Duganella dendranthematis: one gene and its partner. Each later gene encodes a partner of the first gene's protein in a complex. Links are inferred from orthologs where the notes say so. Each region holds a gene or a part of one and is shown on either strand. Other genes may lie near its edges.

What was found.
Region 2: the proteins of xseA (region 1) and HH213_RS15875 are in contact, whole or in part, in a cryo-EM structure (PDB 8TXR), measured with the Escherichia coli proteins. The link is inferred for Duganella dendranthematis from one-to-one orthologs.

The regions. Positions count from the first base shown.
Region 1 is NZ_CP051684.1:4,200,232-4,205,926, forward strand. The notes cover bases 1,595-4,513. They hold xseA (exodeoxyribonuclease VII large subunit), read right to left. Parts: upstream 3,774-4,513; coding sequence 2,415-3,773; downstream 1,595-2,414. Other genes in these bases: glk (glucokinase), read left to right, coding at 1,595-1,912; HH213_RS19255 (hypothetical protein), read right to left, coding at 1,909-2,418. In the rest of the region: HH213_RS19240 (LacI family DNA-binding transcriptional regulator), read right to left, coding at 1-667; HH213_RS19245 (hypothetical protein), read left to right, coding at 696-842; more of glk, read left to right, coding at 920-1,594; HH213_RS19265 (MotA/TolQ/ExbB proton channel family protein), read left to right, coding at 4,866-5,471; HH213_RS19270 (ExbD/TolR family protein), read left to right, coding at 5,481-5,695. UniProt on the Escherichia coli protein: Bidirectionally degrades single-stranded DNA into large acid-insoluble oligonucleotides, which are then degraded further into small acid-soluble oligonucleotides.
Region 2 is NZ_CP051684.1:3,479,369-3,483,757, forward strand. Bases 1,577-4,389 are described here. They hold HH213_RS15875 (exodeoxyribonuclease VII small subunit), read left to right. Parts: upstream 1,577-2,757; coding sequence 2,758-3,021; downstream 3,022-4,389. Other genes in these bases: HH213_RS15870 (aromatic ring-hydroxylating oxygenase subunit alpha), read right to left, coding at 1,577-2,429; HH213_RS15880 (polyprenyl synthetase family protein), read left to right, coding at 3,018-3,905; dxs (1-deoxy-D-xylulose-5-phosphate synthase), read left to right, coding at 3,906-4,389. Outside these bases: HH213_RS15860 (sulfurtransferase), read right to left, coding at 1-384; HH213_RS15865 (DMT family transporter), read right to left, coding at 396-1,319; more of HH213_RS15870, read right to left, coding at 1,329-1,576. UniProt on the Escherichia coli protein: Bidirectionally degrades single-stranded DNA into large acid-insoluble oligonucleotides, which are then degraded further into small acid-soluble oligonucleotides.

The DNA.
Region 1 (5,695 bases):
TGGCCAGCATGCCGCTGGCCTCATGGTAATTGCCCTCGACGATCAGGTTCGGATCGACCGCGATGCCGGCTTCCTGCAGGGCGCGCTGATAGCCGGCCAGGCGCTCGTTCGCGTCGATATTGTTGGCGGGGCCGGAAATGAAGGCGATCTCGCGGTGACCCAGTTCGATCAGGTGGTGCACCGCCAGATAGGCGCCGTATTCATTGTCCATCTTGAAGCCGAGCGCGCTGCGGGTATGCAGCGCGCGGCCGGTGGAGACGATCGGCCGCTGGCCGGAAAACGCCAGCACCGCCTCGTCGCCGATGCGGCCGGACAGTAGGATGATGCCGTCCACCTTGCGCGCCAGCAGCAGGCGGATGCGGTCGGTTTCTTCTTCCGCATTCCAGTGGCCGCTGACGATCACCGAGGCGTAGCCGGTGCCTTTCAGACCGTCGTCGACGCCGCGCAGTGTTTCGTCAAAGAACGGTGATGAGATATCCTGCACCACGATGCCGATGGTCATCGAGCAGCCTTTTTTCAGGCCCTGCGCCATCTGGTTGGGAGCGAAATTCATCTGCGCGATGGCGGCCAGCACCGCCTGGCGCTTGTCGTCCGATACCTTGGCGGTGCCGTTCAGAATCCGGGAAACCGTACTGGGCGACACTCCCGCCTGGCGTGCAACATCCATCAAGGTTGATGGGCCGGAGGAGTGGGAAGTGTCTGCCAAAGTATTACCTGTCGATGTAGTTATGAAAACCTTTTCGCAGAAGGTTACCATAAATTCTCCGCCTGTCAGGCAATTTGAATACTCCTGGCAGATTGACTTTCTGCAGGTGGCGGTATTTAATGAAAAAGCGGCTTGAAATCGTTTTCATAACAACACGTGACATATAATTAAGCCGCCAGAGCTAGAACAACAAGAGACAGAACGGGAAGAGACATGAAACGCGATTCATTTTCGCACCTCGCGCACGGCCCGCGCATCCTGGCCGACATTGGCGGCAGCAGCGCCAGCTTTGGATTGGAAACGGCGCCCAACCAGATCGAAGCAATCTGGATCGCCGAATGCGCCGCCTATCCGACGTTGGGGGCGGCCATGGTGGCCTATCTGTCGCAGCCGGCCACGGTGGCGGCGGGCGGCTATCAGGCGCGTTTCGCCGGCATCGCCATCGCCAACCCGATCGACGGCGACTGGGTCACCATGACCAACCACCACTGGTCGTTCTCGATTGAGGCGGTGTGTTCGCAATTCAGTCTGAAATCGCTGGTGGTGGTGAACGACTTCACCGCGCTGGCCAGTGCCTTGCCGTACCTGGCGCCGGAGCACAAGCACCAGGTTGGCGGCGGCATCGTCCGCAGCGGCGCAACCATTGGCCTGGTGGGGGCGGATGCGGGGCTGGGCGTGTCCGGCCTGGTGCCGGCCGGCGACCGCTGGATCGCCATCGATAGCGAGGGCGGCCACGCCACCTTCGCGCCGATGAACGAGCGCGAGATCGATATCCTGCGCTATGCGCGGCGCTATCACGAGCATGTATCGAGCGAGCGGCTGGTGTCCGGCATCGGGCTGGCGCTGGTCTACCGCGCGCTGTGCGAACGGGCGCGGGTTGAGCCGCAGAATCTGGGCACGGCCGAGATCATGGAGCGCGGCGTGCACCGGCTCGATCCGGTGTGCGAGGAGACTCTGCTGGCGTTCTGCGAGATGCTGGGCACCGTGGCTGGCAACGTCGCGCTGACTCTGGGCGCCAAGGGCGGCATCTACATCGGCGGCCGCACGGTGCTGAAGATGAGCGAGTTCTTCGAACGCTCAGGCTTCCGCGCGCGCTTCGAGCAGAAGGGCCGCTTTTCCGATTACCTGGCGCATATCCCCACCTACGTCATCACCGAACAATATCCCGTGCTGATCGGCATGTCGGCGATGCTGTCGGCAGCTTAGTCCGACCACTGCTTGAGCGAGGCGGCGATGCGCGCGACAAGCGCATCGTATTGTTCCCGCTGTGCGCTCTCATATTCCAGCCTGAATTTCGCGCACTGTACGCCGTTGGAGATCAACTTATCGTAGAAGATGCGGGTGCCTATAGTGCCGGATACCACCGCTAAAGTTTTGGTCTGCCGGCTGTAGGTGACTTTGAGCGCGCTATTTTGCTGGTGATCGGCCAGGAAGCGCGCCGGCGAGTACAGGCCTTCTCCGCAATAGCTGGCCGATGCGGTCAGACGCGCGTCGTTGGCCGGCGAGATGAACACCTGGCCATTGCCCGCATCCGGTTCGCCCTGACCGGCGAACGATGCCGGATAATCGACCGAAAAATTATATTTGTTATTAACGTAGCTTAGAAACTTTCCCGCCGCCGAGGTGACGGTGGAATCGCTGTCGTTCTGCGCTGGCTTGGCCGCCGTCACGAACGGCGACAGCAGGGCTACAGTCAGTATCAATATTTTCATTGCGAGGTCTGTACCTTGTCGATGTCGATCTGGGCGCTGCCTTCCGCCAGGCGCACGGTGACGGTGCTGCCTGGTTTCAGTTGCGACGGCGCGCGCATGACGACGCCTTTGTCGTCGGTGACGATGGCGTAGCCGCGCTCCAGGGTGCGCTGCGGATTCAACAGTTCCAGCTGCGAGGCCAAGGCCGTTAGCGCGTCGCGCTGCTGGCTGACGCGCGTCTGGATGCTGATCGCTGCCCGATGCTGCAAGCTGGTCAGCACCGAGCGCGCCGCAGTTACCTCCGGCCTGCGCGCGCCGAGACGGCCGCTCAAACGGTCCAGTTGATGCCGCGCCTGCGACAGTGGTGCGCGGTTGGCGTGCGTCATTGCCGTGGCCAGTGCGCGCAGCTTGTGGCGCTGCTGTTCGATCTGCGCGCTCGGGTTCAACAGGCGGCGCGTGTAGCCATCCAGCGTCTGCTCCGCATCGTTGACGGCGCGGCGCATGGCGCGGCGAATATCAATCACGTCGGCCTTCAGCGAGCCGATCCAGTCCGCGCGCGGTGTCACCGCCAGTTCCGCCGCCGCCGTTGGCGTGGCGGCGCGCAAGTCGGCCGCAAAATCGCAGATCGTAAAATCTGTCTCGTGGCCGACGCCGGAAATCACCGGCATGCGGCAATTGGCCACCGCGTACGCCACTTCCTCGTCATTGAACGACCACAAATCCTCGATGCTGCCGCCGCCCCGGCACACAATCAGCACATCGCAGTCGGCGCGCAGCGAGGCCGTATCGATGGCCGCCGCGATCTTCTCTCCCGCCAGCTGGCCCTGCACCGGCGTTGGATACAGCACCACCTGCACATGCGGTGCGCGCCGTTTCAGCGCGGTCAGCACATCACGCAGCGCCGCCGCCTGCGGACTGGTGACGATGCCCACCGTGCGCGGGAACATCGGTAGCGCGCGCTTGCGGTCCGCATGGAACAGGCCGGCCGCATCGAGCTTTTCTTTCAGCCGCTGGAAGGCCTCGAACAGCGAGCCAACCCCGGCGCGGCGGATGCCCTCCACATTGATCTGGTAATCGCCGCGTGCGCCGTACAGCGTGACCAGCGCGCGCACCTCGACCTTGTCGCCCTCGCGCGGAATGAAGTCGGCATATTGCGCGCGGCCGCGGAACATCACGGCGCGCACCTGCGCGCCGGTATCTTTCAGCGTGAAGTACCAGTGGCCCGATGCCGCTTTGGTGAAGTTGGAGACTTCACCCGAGATCCAGGTCAGTGGAAAAGTGCGTTCCAGCAGCCGCGCCACCGCCTGGTTCAGCGCGCTGACGGTGATGACCGGGGCGCCGGTCGGGGCGGAATCGTTACTGTCGTCGGGCGTCATAAATTTCAAAAGTGGAAACTATCCACACTATGTGAGATTGGTCACACAGCGGTCACAGAGCATCTAAAGCGGTAGGTATTATAGATAAATGCCTGATTTTAAAGGGGAAACATTTGTGCCGTATTTGCGTGCACAGAGGAAAAACCCTTACGGATCAAGCACTTTGCCATTACCCATGGTGGTTACACACAAAGTTATCCACAAAAGATGTGTGAAACTTCAGTGACCGATAGCCTTTTTCTTGTTGTTGATTTTATCATGCTTAAAATTTGCGCACGGAAATTATATTGTGACGAATCAATGACTTAAGGTTGGCGATGCACGGTTTCACACACTTTTATCCACAGAATTTGTGCAAAACTCTGTAGTTGTCCCGGATTTGCGTGGGGAAGTGAATATCCCGAACGGACAGGTGACAGGCGTTTCCGGCCCATCGGACCCCCACCAAATGCCGTGCTAGATTTTTACGCATGGCAATAAAATTATTACGAATCAATGACTTGGATTTGTAACTTGCGCCTTGCTAACAATCTTATCCACATAAAATGTGCAGAAGTGCACAGTTGGCGGCGATAGTTGAAAGCGATTGATCGCTTTCCTGTCCGGGTCGGTGGATAAGCTCGTTTTGGCCCCGAAAACAGGCCGAAAACAGCTCGCTGCTACATTTTTACTCACGGCAAAAAATCCCTTTGAAATCAATGACATTTCTCCTTATGGGACAGCTTGCGCACAATCTTTTCCACAGTTAATGTGGGGAAGTGCACAGGCTGTTTTCCCCGCCAAAAGCATGCGTTATTTTTGCGCAAGGTATAAATAACGTTATAAATCAAATAGTTAGTTAGAGCGGGTGTTCTTTGCTCACAACGTTGTCCACAGAATGTGGGCATAACTGTGATTAACTGTGCGCGCCTGCGTGATTTTTAAGCGTAGTAACTATTTCCTTGTGGATCAACCACTTAGGACGTAAGCGATGGTCTTGCACACATCATTGTCCACAGAAAATGTTGAGAACTCCGCCAGACACTTGCTGAGTTTCGCCCAACACGATACATTGCGCCATTCAAGTATCGATTTTCTACACAGGAGTTCGTTTTGCTCGCCATATTCCAAGCTGCAGGTTGGCCTATCTGGTTATTGTTGATTGCTTCCATCGTCGCAACCGCCCTGATCATCGAACGCTTGCTGTATCTGCGCCGCAGCAAGATCCTGCCGAAGAAGTTGCTGGACGAAGTAGTGCAGGTCTACCGCAGCAACCACATCACTCCCGACATCATCGACAAGCTGGAAAAAAGTTCGCCGCTGGGCATCGTGCTGTCGTCGGCGTTGCGCAATGTGGACGCGCCGCGCGATGTGATGAAGGAATCCATCGAAGAGGCGGGCAGCGGCGTGGCGCACACGCTGGAACGCTTTTTGACCACGCTGGGCACCATCGCCACGCTGGCGCCGCTGATGGGCCTGTTCGGTACGGTGGTCGGCATGATCGAGATCTTCGGTTCGCAGAACACGGCCGGTTCCAATCCGGCGGCGCTGGCGCACGGCATCTCGGTGGCCTTGTACAACACCGGCTTCGGCCTGGCGATCGCGATGCCGACGCTGGTGTTCTACCGCCACTTCCGCGCGCTGGTGGATAGCTTCATCATCGACATGGAACAGCAGGCGGTGAAGTTTGTCGACATTGTTCACAGCAAGCGCAAGTAAGGACGGATCATGAATTTCCGCAAAGGCCAGCGCCGCGAGGATCCGGAGATCAACCTGATCCCGTTTATCGACGTGCTGCTGGTGATCCTGATTTTCCTGATGGTCAGCACGACCTACAGCAAGTTCACCGAATTGCAGATCACGCTGCCGACTGCCGACGCACAGAAGGCCACCGACAAGCCGTTCGAGCTGAACGTCACGGTGGACGCCAAGGGCAACTACAC
Region 2 (4,389 bases), 720 kb from region 1 along the record:
CACCAGTCCACCATCCAGCACTGCCACCGCCGGATGACCGACCCAGCGAAGCAGCCACCACAGGCGCGCCGCGAACATGCCGCCGTGCGCGTCGTAGGCGACCACTTGCGTGTCGTCGTCGATGCCCCAGCCGCGCAGCGTTTCGATCAGGGCGGCGCGGCCCGGCAGCGGGTGACGGCCCTGGAATTTGCCGTCCGCCCCAATCTTTGCGCCCGACAAATCCGTGTCCACGTTGGCAAACTGTGCGCCGGCGATGTGGCCGATGGCGAAGCTGTCGAAGCCCGCGTTCGGATGCATCAGGTCGTGGCGACAATCGAGGATGACCCATTTCGGGTCGTCCAGATGTTGGGACAGGGTGGCGGCGTCGATCAGGGTGGTGTGCATGAACGGTTTCCTTATACTTCGCTGGCGATGGGGTCGGTATCGGCAATAGCCTTGCCTTTGTCGGTGCTGCGGGTATTGTAGAACGTTGCGGCCATGCCTGACGCGAGAATGATGCCGATGCCCGCCCAGCTATGCCAGTCGAACACGTCGCCGAAGATAAACACGCCCCAGACGCTGGAAAACACGATGCCGGTGTACTGCAGATTCGCTACCACCAGCGTGTTGCCGAGGCGGTAGGCACGCGTCATGGCGATCTGCGCGCTGGTGGCGCACACGCCGATGGCCAGCAGCAGCAGGCCGCTGCGTACACTTGAAATCGGATGCCATACCGGGCCGTCGCTGCCACCGGTCAGGAACACGCCGACGATGCCGGCCGCCAGGTTCATGACGGTGAAATAGAACACCACGCGGTTTTCCGGCTCGCCGGCCAGGCCCATTTTGCGGACCTGCATGTAGGCGGTGGCGGTAATCACGCTGGACCCGAGCGCGATCAGCGCCGGCGTCAGCTGGTTGGCGTTGAAGGCGGGACGCAGCAGCAGGGTGACGCCGACAAAGCTCAGCCCCACGGCCACCATCAGCGGCCATTTGATGTCGCCCTTGGCGTGCCACCAGCCCATGGCGAACAGCCAGACGGCGATCCAGATCGGCGACATGTAGTTGAGCGTCATGGCGGTGGCCAGCGGCAGCTGGCCGATCGAGTAATACCACAGCCACAGCGAAGTGACGCCGATCAGGCCGCGCCACACGTGGGCGCCCGGCATGGCGGTGCGGAAGGTTTCGCCGCGCAAGGTGATGATGGTGCCGAGGGTGATCACGCCGACCACGCCCCGGTACATGACCAATTCGGATGTTGAGAACTCTGCGGAAGCCAGCTTGACGCAAACCCCCATGACCGCAAACATAAAACTCGCAAACAACATCCAAAGTGACTGCATCGTAAAACCTTATAAGTCCATTTTGCGTTGGTACCACTCGTGGAAGTGTTGCATGCCGTCTTCCATCGGTGACTGGTACGGCCCGCCGTCCGTCTCGCCGCGCTCCATCAGGATCTTGCGGCCGGCGTCCATGCGTTGGCCGATTTCGTCGTCCTCGATGCAGGTTTCCATGTAGGCGGCGCGCTCGGCTTCGATGAATTCGCGCTCGAACAGCACGATTTCTTCCGGATAGTAGAATTCCACCACGTTCTTGGTGCGGTTCGGGCCTTCCGGCCACAGGGTCGAGACGATCAGCACGTGCGGATACCATTCGACCATGATGTTCGGATACAGGGTCAGCCAGATGGCGCCATACGGTGGCGGCTCACCGCCACGGAACTTCAGCACCTGTTCCTGCCAGTGCTTGTAGACTTCCGAGCCGGACTTTTGCAGGCCCTTGTGCACGCCCACCGTCTGCACACTGTACTCGCGGCCGAAATCCCAGCGCAGGTCGTCACAGGTGACGAAGCTGCCCAGGCCGGGATGGAAGGGCTCGACGTGGTAATCCTCCAGGTAGACTTCGATGAAAGTCTTCCAGTTGTAGTCGCAGTGGTGCACTTCCACATGGTCCAGCATATAGCCGCTGAAATCGAGGTCCTTGGTGACCGACAGGCCATTCAGCGCGTCCATGACGTTGTAGCCGTTTTGCTCGAACAGCAGGCCATTCCAGTTTTGCAACGGGGTCTTGGGCAGGTTCAGGCACGGCGTCTCGGGGAAGTGCGGCGCGCCGATCAGCTCTCCCTTGAGGTCGTAGGTCCAGCGGTGCAACGGGCAGACGATGTTGTTCGTATTGCCACGGCCGTTGAGCATCAGCGCCTGCCGGTGACGGCAGACATTGGACACCAGTTCGATGCCGTCGGCGTTACGCACCAGCATACGGCCTTCATTCTCGGCGGCGAGGGTGGCGTAGTCGCCGGCGTTCGGCACCATCAGCTCATGTCCGACATAACGCGGACCGGCTTTAAACAGTTGCTGCATTTCTCGCTGCAGTAGCGATTCGTCAAAATAGACGCTTACCGGAAGTTGCGCAGTTGGCCGCGCTAGCTTGGCGTGGGTACCCAGATCGGACATCCAAACCCCCCTTAATTAATGTTCAAACCAAGAAGAGACAGAATCCGTAAAGACCCGCATACGAATGCGTTGAGGTGGTATTTAGGACGGAACCGGCGATTATACCGTGTTTTGCGCTCGACTAACAGTGTGCTGTGCTCGTTTATTGTGCAAAAAATTGCAATAACTGCATGCTTGCAAGGCAAATGGGGACGATTGCGATAAAATCCAGAGTCGCCGCTGCATGGCCCGCTAATGTTCCACCTGATAAGATGGTTTGTTCTAAAATACCGGGTTACACTGCGCGGGCCTCACGTGTGCCAAGCATGCCAAAGATAACTGAGTGACTATGTCTAAGAAATTAACTGCCGACGCGACCGCCGCCGCCCTCGCTCCCGCTTCGTTTGAAGAAGCGATGGCGGAACTGGCGCAGCTGGTCGCGCAAATGGAGGCAGGCCAACTGCCGCTGGAAGCTTCGGTGGCCGCCTACGCGCGCGGCTCGGCGCTGGTGCAGTTCTGCGCCGCCCAGCTGGAAAAAGTGGAATCCCAGGTCAAAGTGCTGGAAGGCGAGATGCTGAAACCCTTCGTCGTCACCGGCGAGGGCGAACAATGAGCGCCTTTGACGACTGGATGAAAACCGTGCAGGCCGGATCGGAAAACGATTTATCCGGGTTCCTGCCTTCTTCCGATGTGATCCCAACCAAATTGCACGCGGCGATGCGCTATGCGCTGCTGGGTGGCGGCAAGCGGGTGCGTCCGCTGCTGGTGTACGCGGCCGGTGCGCTGTTCGGCGCCGATTCGGCGACCCTGAGCCGCGCCGCTGCCGCCGTCGAAATGATCCATGCCTACTCGCTGGTGCACGACGACATGCCTTGCATGGACGACGATGAACTGCGTCGCGGCAAACCGACCGTGCACATCGCCTACGACGAAGCCACCGCGCTGCTGGTCGGCGACGCCTTGCAGTCGCAAGCCTTCATGGTGCTGTCGGCAGCGGACCAGATTCCGCCGGCGCGCGTGCTGGCGATGGTGCGCCTGCTCGGCGAGGCCTCCGGTTCGGCCGGCATGTGCGGCGGCCAGGCGATTGATCTGGACAGCGTCGGCGTCAGCCTGACGCTGGAGCAGCTGGAACGCATGCACCAGCTGAAGACCGGCGCCTTGCTGCGCGCGTCGGTGGTGCTGGGCGCCTTGGCCGGCAAGGATTTGTCGGACGAAGAATTGAGTGCGCTGAATGTGTATGCGCGCGCCATCGGCCTGGCGTTCCAGGTGGTGGACGATGTACTCGACGCGACGGCCGATTCGGCCACGCTGGGCAAGACCGCCGGCAAGGATGCCGCCGATAACAAGCCGACCTACGTTTCCATTTTAGGTCTGGAACCGTCGCGCGCACTGGCGGAAAAATTGCGGCTCGACGCGCACGCAGCGCTCGCGCCGTTTGGAGAAAAAGCTTTGCGATTACGCGAACTCGCGGACCTGATCGTGCAGCGGAAGGCATAAATGAACTTGCTCGAAAAAATAGATTCCCCGGCCGATGTACGCAAACTGCCGTACAGCCAACTGACGCCGCTGGCGCATGAACTGCGCGCCTACCTGCTCGATTCCGTATCCAAGACCGGCGGCCATCTGTCGTCCAATCTCGGTACGGTGGAACTGACGGTAGCGCTGCACTACGTGTTCAACACGCCGCATGACCGCATCGTCTGGGACGTGGGCCACCAGACCTACTCGCACAAGATCCTGACCGGCCGCCGCGACCGCATGCACACGCTGCGCCAGTTGGACGGCATCTCGGGCTTCCCGAAACGCGACGAATCGGAATACGACACCTTCGGCACCGCGCACTCGTCGACCTCCATCTCGGCGGCGCTGGGGATGGCGCAGGCGGCCAAGATCAAGGGCGAACATCGCCACGCGATCGCGGTGATCGGCGACGGTTCGATGACGGCCGGTATGGCGTTCGAGGCGCTGAACAACGCCGGTG